DNA from 4 places in the Streptomyces sp. NPDC001599 genome. Region 1 is predicted to be linked to each of the others. Evidence: riboswitches for the same ligand, from Rfam matches in the RefSeq annotation. Region 1 holds a riboswitch; each other region holds the start of a gene.
The links. Region 1 has a riboswitch for cyclic di-AMP ahead of ACFYZ3_RS32655 (M23 family metallopeptidase). Riboswitches for the same ligand answer to the same signal wherever they lie in the genome.
Positions count from the first base shown of each region.

Region 2: it holds a riboswitch for cyclic di-AMP, as region 1 does, so the genes downstream of both, ACFYZ3_RS23355 (C40 family peptidase) here and ACFYZ3_RS32655 (M23 family metallopeptidase) in region 1, are expected to answer to the same signal.
Region 3: it holds a riboswitch for cyclic di-AMP, as region 1 does, so the genes downstream of both, ACFYZ3_RS30215 (M23 family metallopeptidase) here and ACFYZ3_RS32655 (M23 family metallopeptidase) in region 1, are expected to answer to the same signal.
Region 4: it holds a riboswitch for cyclic di-AMP, as region 1 does, so the genes downstream of both, ACFYZ3_RS37545 (transglycosylase SLT domain-containing protein) here and ACFYZ3_RS32655 (M23 family metallopeptidase) in region 1, are expected to answer to the same signal.

Region 1 is NZ_JBIAVA010000018.1:37,769-39,957, forward strand. It holds gene ACFYZ3_RS32650 (GntR family transcriptional regulator) at 1-142, opposite strand, end outside; gene ACFYZ3_RS32655 (M23 family metallopeptidase) at 263-1,027, opposite strand; cyclic di-AMP (ydaO/yuaA leader) riboswitch at 1,040-1,204, opposite strand; gene ACFYZ3_RS32660 (M16 family metallopeptidase) at 1,396-2,189, opposite strand, start outside.
Region 2 is NZ_JBIAVA010000009.1:140,855-143,043, reverse strand. It holds gene ACFYZ3_RS23365 (ATP-dependent Clp protease proteolytic subunit) at 1-205, shown strand, start outside; gene ACFYZ3_RS23360 (hypothetical protein) at 213-518, shown strand; cyclic di-AMP (ydaO/yuaA leader) riboswitch at 931-1,072, shown strand; gene ACFYZ3_RS23355 (C40 family peptidase) at 1,076-1,549, shown strand; gene ACFYZ3_RS23350 (ATP-binding protein) at 1,520-2,032, opposite strand.
Region 3 is NZ_JBIAVA010000015.1:22,775-24,963, reverse strand. It holds gene ACFYZ3_RS30220 (PP2C family protein-serine/threonine phosphatase) at 1-785, shown strand, start outside; cyclic di-AMP (ydaO/yuaA leader) riboswitch at 1,010-1,166, shown strand; gene ACFYZ3_RS30215 (M23 family metallopeptidase) at 1,178-2,189, shown strand, end outside.
Region 4 is NZ_JBIAVA010000028.1:13,255-15,443, forward strand. It holds gene ACFYZ3_RS37540 (HAD family hydrolase) at 1-565, shown strand, start outside; gene ACFYZ3_RS37545 (transglycosylase SLT domain-containing protein) at 618-1,112, opposite strand; cyclic di-AMP (ydaO/yuaA leader) riboswitch at 1,117-1,289, opposite strand; gene ACFYZ3_RS37550 (polyprenyl synthetase family protein) at 2,024-2,189, shown strand, end outside.

The sequences.
Region 1 (2,189 bases):
GCAGGGCCTCGCGGACGGGGACGCGGGAGACGCCGTAGCGGCGGGCGAGGATTTCCTCGGTGAGCCGGCTCCCGCGTCCGTGGACGCCGGCCACGATGTCGTCCCGAATCGCCGTGCACACCGAATGCGCCGGAATACGCATGACCGACCTCCGCCTTGATCCCCTGAAACGCCGACGATGGACGCGCTTTCAGCGACTCTAGGCCAATCAAGCCGGTATGGAATACAAAAGGCCCCGACTCGGGAAGCCGGGGCCTTTTTGTCAGACGTTCACGCCGTGGGAGCGGAGATAGGCGACGGGGTCCACGTCCGAGCCGTACTCGGGGCTCGTACGGGCCTCGAAGTGCAGGTGCGGTCCCGTGACGTTGCCGGTGGCACCCGAGACGCCGATCTGCTGGCCGGGCTCGACCGACTGGCCGACCGAGACGCCGATGGACGACAGGTGCCCGTACTGCGTGTACGTGCCGTCGTGCATCCTGATCACGACCTGGTTGCCGTACGCGCCGCCCCAGCCGGCCTCGACCACGGTGCCGACGCCGACGGAGTGCACGGACGTGCCGCTGGAGGCGTGGAAGTCGATGCCGGTGTGGCTGCCGGAGGACCACAGGGAGCTGCCGGCCTGGTAGGCGGTGGAGACGTACGAGGCGGTGATCGGCGCGACGAAGGTGTTGAGACGCTTGCGCTCCGCCTCACGCGCGGCGCGCTCCTTGGCCTCGCGCGCCTCCTTGGCCGCCTCGGCCGCCCGCTCGCGGGCCGCCTCCCGGGCCGCCTCGCGGGCGGCGGCGTCCGCGGCCGCCTGCTTCTGCGCGAGGGCCTGGGCGTCGATCTCGTCGGCTATGGAGTCGCCGATGGTGACGACCGGGGTGAGCCCGGTCTGTTCCGCCTCGGGCTCGGCGGCGAGCGCCGGAGCCGCGAGGGTGCCGACGACGCCGGTGGTGGCGAGGGCCGCGACCCCCGCCGCGCGGGCGGTGGTGCGGTGCACCCGGCCGGTACGGCGGTGCTTCCCGGTGGCGCGCGTGAACGCCATGTAGAGGCTTGTCCTTTCCTTCCCTCTCGCCTACCGGGTTAGCTGACGGGTTCGGAGGTGGAAGGTCTCCTACGGACCCCCTCGCGGTGCGCGCGGGCGTCCGATTCACCCCAGGGACTGCGATGGGTCCCCGGCTCCCCTGGCTCGCGCCGTACGGGGACTCGGCGATGACTGTCCGGTGCCGCGGATGCGGCGCACTGCCTGACGAACAGCCCGGACGACGCTAAACGCGGCTGCGTTCAATCCTCAAACGCAACAGGCTTTTTGTAGCGCACGCCACAGGGCAGACAGGCAACCACTCCCCCAATCCGGACAAACGGCGGCCCTGGTGACACACCGGTCACCAGGGCCGCCGCACGCGCGTGCCGCTACTCGGCCGCCACCACGGTGACTTCGCCGATGCCGAGGGCCTCGACGGGCTCCTTGATCTGCGCCGCGTCGCCGACGAGGACCGTCACGAGACGGTCCACCGGGAAGGCGTTCACGACCGCCGCGGTGGCCTCCACGGTGCCCGTGGCGGCCAGTTGACGGTAGAGCGTGGCCTGGAAGTCGTCGGGCAGGTGCTGCTCGACCTGGTCGGCCAGCGTGCTCGCCACGGCCGCCGCCGTCTCGTACTTCAGCGGCGCCACGCCCACCAGGTTCTGCACGGCCACATCGCGCTCGGCGTCGGTGAGCCCCTCCGCGGCCAGCTTGCGCAGCACCGTCCACAGGTCCTCCAGGGCGGGACCGGTGTTGGGGGTGTCGACGGATCCGCTGATGGCGAGCATCGCGGCGCCCGTGCCGTCCGGCGCGGAGCGCAGGACCTGGCCGAACGCCCGCACACCGTAGGTGTAGCCCTTCTCCTCGCGCAGGACGCGGTCCAGGCGCGAGGTGAGGGTGCCGCCCAGGCAGTAGGTGCCGAGCACCTGCGCGGGCCACACGCGGTCGTGCCGGTCGGCGCCGGTGCGGCCGATCAGCAGTTGCGTCTGGACGGCACCGGGACGGTCCACGATGACGACCCGGCCCCGGTCGTCGGCGGTCACCGGGGGCACGGGGCGCGGCTCGGCGGCCGAGCCGGTCCAGGCGCCCAGGGTGTCGCCGAGCAGCGCGTCCAGGTCGAGGCCGGTGAGGTCGCCGACGACCACCGCGGTGGCCGTGGCGGGGCGGACGTGCCGCTCGTAGA
Region 2 (2,189 bases), on a different contig from region 1:
GGCCGTCCAGGCCGGGGAACTGGTCCGCATCCGCGCCCGACTGGAGGAGATCCTCGTACGGCACACCGGCCGCACTCCCCAGCAGGTGACCGCGGACATCGAGCGGGACACGGTCCTGGACGCCCGGCAGGCGCTGGAGTACGGGCTGGCGGACCGGATCGTGCCGGGCCGCAGGACCCCGCCCGCCTCGTTCGGCGCGAGGTGATCCGCCCGTGCTGCCACCCGAGTTGCCCCCGCTGCCCGCACTGACCCGCGCCGAGGCCGAGGTCATCGACCGCTATCTGGACGTCGTCGACCTGCTCGGACGCATCAACCCCGGGCGGGACGGCGACACCTACCGCGGGTTGCGGGCCGCCCAGGCGCTGGTCGGCAAGGCGGCGGCGTTGCGTGACGCGCTGACGCTGATGCACCGGCGGGGCGAGACGGAGGTGCACGCCACCCTGGCCCGGGCGCTGCGCGTGCTCGACGGTGAGCGGCGGACGGCGCGGGTCGGTCTCCCGCCGCCTTCCGAGAGTTGAGGAACCCCGCATCGCTTCCGGGCGCTTCACACCGCGAGGCATCGGCCCGGGCCGAAACGGACCAAACGGCGTACCCCCTTTCGGCGTAGGAACACCTCCGATTCGCGACCGGTCGAAGTTGCGGCACCCGTGCGCTCCGTCCCCGCCGCACACCACTGCACCGCTGGTCCCGGGGCCGTCACCGCGCGCGGCGGCGCCTCGAACAGGAGGGCGTCGACCCGAACGGGCGAGTGGCACGTAACAACACAAAGGGCACGTTCCATTGGGAATTCCCCTCGGGGCGGGACAAGATCCGTGACTGACGACAAGCCCCCGCCGCAGCGGCGGGGCGGTCCGGGCGGACGCCGAGTCCTGCCGCCGTCCGGACGACCGGTCGCAAGGGAAGTGGATCGGCAGGAGTGGAGGACCCGAGCACGACGGGTCGCCGGCACGGCCGCCTCCGCGCGAGGCACCGGTACCGGCGATCCTTGGGGTGAAGCCGCACACCGCGGCCGGGCAACTTCGCCAGCCCGAATCCGACAGGTCATCCTTCACAGGCGGCTGACGAAGGGTTGCGCATGTCCGCGCTCAATCGTGTCCCGTCGCTGATGGCCCGTGCCGGTACGGCCTCGGCTCTCACCCTCGCCGCCGTGGGCGGCTCCGTCGTGGTCCCCGGTGTCGCCTCCGAGGCGGCCGCGGCGAGCCATGCGACGAAAGCCCTCAAGATCGCGGCCTCCAAGAAGGGCGCCCCGTACCGCTGGGGTGCCACCGGCCCTCACCGGTTCGACTGTTCCGGCCTGACGCTGTACTCGTTCAAGAAGGCCGGCAAGAAGCTGCCCCGCACCGCGGCCCAGCAGTACAACAGGACCAGCCGTGTCTCCGTGCGGAACCGCAAGGCAGGAGACCTGGTGTTCTTCCACTCCGGCAGCAGCGTCTACCACGTCGGCATCTACGCCGGGAAGGGCAGGATCTGGCACGCGCCGAAGACCGGTGCCGTGGTGCGCCTGGAGAAGATCTGGACCTCAAGCGTCTGGTACGGCCGGGTCAAGTAGCCCGCCCGCGGGGGTGGCGGTGTTCTGTCCCGCCGTCACCCCCGCGGGCGCGACCGGTCCGCCCGGGGGTGTCCAGGGCAGTTCGATGGAGACGGTCTTGCCACCCTCGCGGGTGGGCCTGACTCTCAGCTTGCCGCCGCACTCGGCGGTCAGCCAGCGAATGATCACCATGCCCCGGCCGTTGTCCTGCTGGACGGCGGCGGGCAGACGCTTGGGGAAGCGCGGATGGCTGTCGGTGACGCCGAGGCGCAGCCGCTCGTCGCGGTCGAGGACGAGGTCCACCGTGAAGGTGGGCGACTGCCCGAACGTGTGCTGGACCGCGTTGGTCGCCAGTTCGGAGACGATGAGCCGCACCGTGTCCGACAGGTCGGCGTCGCCCGGCAGTCCCCACTCCGCCAGGGTGCCCACCACGTAGGTCCGCGCGGCGGCCACCGAGGCGGGATCGCTCGGCAGAGTGACGGATGCTTCCAGATGGTCTGCCATGGCGACGCCGTCCCTTTCTCACGGGACCGCGACCCGACACGGAGCGGATGGTTCGAGTACGGTCCCGGACTGGTGCTTCGCCGCCAGACTGCCATCACCGGACCCGTGAAGGGCGGCGATCCACCAAGATATGCATATATCTGTCGCTCGAAGCGGT
Region 3 (2,189 bases), on a different contig from region 1:
GCCTCGTCTCCGTCCGCGAGATCGCCGAGGCCGCCCAGCGTGCCGTACTGCCCGAACCCACCGAGCGGATCGCGGGCTTCGAGATCGCCGTCTGCTACGAGGCCGCGCAGGCCGACGCCTTCATCGGCGGCGATCTGTACGCCGTGCAGGACAGCGCCCGCGGCGTCCGGCTCATCGTCGGTGACGTGCGCGGCAAGGGCATGGGTGCGGTGGCCGCCGTCGCCGTCGTGATCGGCGCCTTCCGGGAGGCCGCCGAGCAGGAGGCGACGCTGGAGGCGGTGGCGCAGCGCCTGGAGCGGGCGCTGGCGCGCGAGGGCACCCGGCGCGACGGACTGGACGCCTTCGAGGGCTTCACCACCGCCGTGCTCGCCGAACTCCCGCACGGCGGCGGGACGGTCCGCATCGTCAACCGCGGCCATCCGCCGCCCCTGCTGCTCTACGGCGACGGAACCCTCGGCCCGCTGCCCGCCCACGAGTCGGCGCTGCCGCTCGGCATGGGCGAGCTGGGCGTGTGGCCCGACCGGGCGGAGGAGGTCGCCTTCCCCGGCGGCGCCACGCTGCTGCTCTACACCGACGGGCTGACCGAAGCCCGGGACGCGAAGGGCGAGTTCTACGATCCGCAGGCGCGGCTGGCCGGCCGCGTCTTCCCGCATCCGGCGAGCCTGCTCGACACCCTCGCCGAGGACGTGCGCCGGCACTCCGGTGGCGGCATGGCGGACGACATGGCGCTGCTCGCCGTCCGGCGTCCCCGGCCCGGCGATCATGATCATTGTCACGAGCCGTGACAGCGCGACCCCCCTGCGCATAACAACTGATACACCGTCAGAAGAAAGTGGCGCGAAGAGGAATACTGAGGCCGGGTCAACTCGCCCGGTTTTCACCGGTCGTGAGGCGTACGTCCCGCCCGTATCAGGTAATGATCAAGGGGAACCGCTTGGAATCGGAGCCTCGCGTCTATTAACGTTCGATAACGCAGCGCGGTCGTCCCAGCCGTCACAGAAGGCGGCTCCGTGCGCACGCGCCGAATCCCGCAAGGGAACCGGGGAACCACCACATTGGGGTGAATCGGGCGTATGCCGTCGTGGAGACACGGTCGGCAGACACCCGTAGGAGACCTTCCTGCTCCGAACCCGTCAGCTAACCCGGTAGGCGAAAGGAAGGAAAGGAGTACGCCCACGTGGCGTCCAACCGGCCTGCCCCCGAGGCCCCGTCCGCGCCCAGTGGGCACGGCACCGACACCTTCGGCTACGACGGCTACCGCGCCGAAGAGGGTCCCTGGGAGGAGTGGAATCCCACCGCGGAATCCATCCGCCCCGTACGCGGCCGGCACCGCGTGGCCAAGCAGCGCGGCGGACTGGCCCGCAGCTCCACCGTCCTCGGCGTCGGTGTCATAGCCGCCGTGGGAGCGGGCGGCATGGCCAGCGCGCAGACCGGCAAGCCCCCGGTGTCCATCTCCATGCCGGACCTGCCGAACGTCGGTTCGCTCCTTCCCGGCGACGACGAGAAGGCGGAGCCCGAGGGTTCCGCCACCCCGCTCAGCGGCATCACCCAGGCCGTCGCCGCCGACAGCGCGGCGGGCACCGACACCACCGGCGCCGGTGAGTCGCTGCGGGCCCGGATCATGGCGCAGGCCGAGCAGCAGCAGGCGCAGGTCGAGACCAAGGCCGCCGCCGAAGCCGCCGCCGCGGCCGAGAAGAAGGCCGCCGACGCCGCCGCCAAGGCGGAGAAGGAGGCCGAGGAGAAGGCCGCCGCCGCCAAGAAGAAGGCTGAGGAGGAGGCCGCCAAGAAGGCCGAGGCCGAGCGGCTCGCGAAGCTGGCCAAGCAGTACACGCTGCCGACCTCCTCGTACACGATCTCCTCCACGTTCAACCAGGCCGGCTCCCTGTGGGCCTCCGGTCATCACACCGGTCTCGACTTCGCCGCCCCCACGGGCACGCTGCTCAAGGCGGTGCACAGCGGCACCATCACGTCGGCCGGCTGGGACGGGTCGTACGGCTACAAGACGGTGCTCACCCTCGACGACGGCACCGAGCTCTGGTACGCGCACCAGTCCTCCATCAACGTCAGCGTCGGCCAGAAGGTCACCACCGGTGACGTCATCGGCCGCGTCGGCGCCACCGGCAACGTCACCGGCGCCCATCTCCACCTCGAGGTCCACACCGACGGCGGCACCGGCATCGACCCGATGG
Region 4 (2,189 bases), on a different contig from region 1:
GCTGTGGTCGGTCACCCTGGACCGGGAGCTGGCCGAGACGGCGCTCGGCAAGATCGAGGCCGAGGTGGGCCAGGTGCACGCCGCCGTGGACCAGGACGGCGTCGACGGGCTGACGCTCATCGAGCCGGGCTACCTGATGCCCCACCCGACGCTGCCCGCGGTGCGCGTCGAGCGGCGTGCGCAGCTGTGGTCCACGCCGATCAGCAAGGTGCTGCTGCGCCACCCCGAGCTGACCGACGACGAACTGGCGGCGACGGCTCGCGCGGTGGTCGGTTCCCTCGCGACGGTCACCATGTCGGGGCCCGGCACGGTGGAGCTCCAGCCCTGCGGCATCACCAAGGCCACCGGCCTGGCGCTGGCCGCCGAGCACCTTGGCATGGAGCGGCGGCGGACGATCGCTTTCGGGGACATGCCCAACGACATCCCCATGTTCCAGTGGGCGGCCCACGGTGTCGCCATGGCCGACGCCCACCCCGAACTCAAGGCGGTGGCCGACGAGGTCACGACGACGAACGAGGACGACGGCGTGGCCGTCGTCCTCGAGCGGATCTTCGGTACCTCTTGATGCACTGCCTCGTGATGCACTGCCGCTCGGTGCGCTGCCGCGGCGGTGCTGCTCAGTACGCGCTGAAGACGTTGTCCATCGAGCCGTAGCGGTCGGCCGCGTAGTTGCAGGCGGCGGTGATGTTGGCGACCGGGTCGTACGGGTCCCAGGAGGTGCCCTCGACGTGGTACGCCTGGAAGGTCGGGTCGATCACCTGGAGCAGGCCCTTGGACGGGGTGCCGTTGATCGCGTTGATGTCCCAGTTGTTGATGGCGAGCGGGTTGCCGGAGGACTCACGCATGATGTTGCGGTGAATGCCCTCGTAGGTCCCGGGGATGCCGTGCTGGGCCATGATGTCGAGCGACTCGCGGATCCAGCCGTCGAGGTTGTCCGGGTAGGTCGTCGTGGCCGCCGTGGTGGCGGTCGTGGCGGCGGCCGGGGTGGCCGCGGAAGCGGTGGTGGCGCCGATGAGCGGCAGCGCGAGCACCGCGGCACCGGTGCCGGCCACGGCGAGCTTGCGGGCGAGGCGGCTGGTGCGGGCGTGACGGTTCAGACCGTTGGCAGACATGCGGTGTCCCTCTCCTTACGCCTACGAGGTGAGCTGTCGGGTTCGGGCGGGGAGGTGCCCGGCCGTGCCCTGACGGGTACGGCTTCACCCCGAGCCGCTCCGGTGGTGACCGGTGCGGCGACTTACCTGGGTCCCCCGCTCCTGCCTGCGAGTTTGTTGGATGGATGACTGTGCGACGGGCGGTGGCAGGATTCGGCGTCCACCCGACAGGCCGGGAACGTATGCGAGAGCACATGTCCGGAACAAGTGCAGGAATCACCCAACGTGCCTGTTGACCTTGGTCTGGGGCCTTTATGGCTCTTGATCATTTGCTGTCGCCAATCCCCAACTGGCTTGCGGGGCAAAGGGAGGGCACAGGTTCCGACGGGGTTGCCTCTCGGGTGTCGGGAGTGAGCCAACTCACTGGCTTCAACAAGCACGGCAAATGGGGCATTAACCCCAACTAGGAGCCAACCGACCGCAGGTGGGGACGGCTTCGGGTGTCGAGCCGGGAGGGGCGGGAAACGGGGAGAGGGAAGCGACGGGAAACGGGGAGGGGGAAGCGGCGGGAAAGGGAGTGGGGAGAGAGGGGGCAGGGAGCGAGGAAGCGGGGGGACGGGGGAGGGGGCAGGTGTGTCGATCGGGTGACGTTCTCGAAGTGCGGGCCGTTGGGAGGAGTGGTGGGATCTTCGGTGGCGGCTTCGGCCCGTTCGCCCTCCGGCTCCGGCTCGTCCCCTCTGGCGATATCAACCAAAATCTGCTCATATCACCTGATCAAAAACATACCGTTCATGATCCGATACCGCCCAGCCTGTAACGGTGGGCGCTAGCGGTGATCGAAACGTGACCGGATACGCTGACTTGAGTGGTGGCAGCGACCTATCGACAAACCAGGTAATCGCCAGTAGACACCAGCAGACAGGAGACCCCTCGTGACCGTCGTCGGGCCGTTCGGGCTGAGCGTGCGGGACCAGGCTCTGGAAGCCGATGTCCAGGCCGGATTGGTTGCTGTCGAGGAAGGGTTGCTTGAGGCAACCAAAAGCGAGGTGCCGTTCATCACGGAGGCCGCCCAGCACCTGGTGCGGGCCGGCGGGAAAC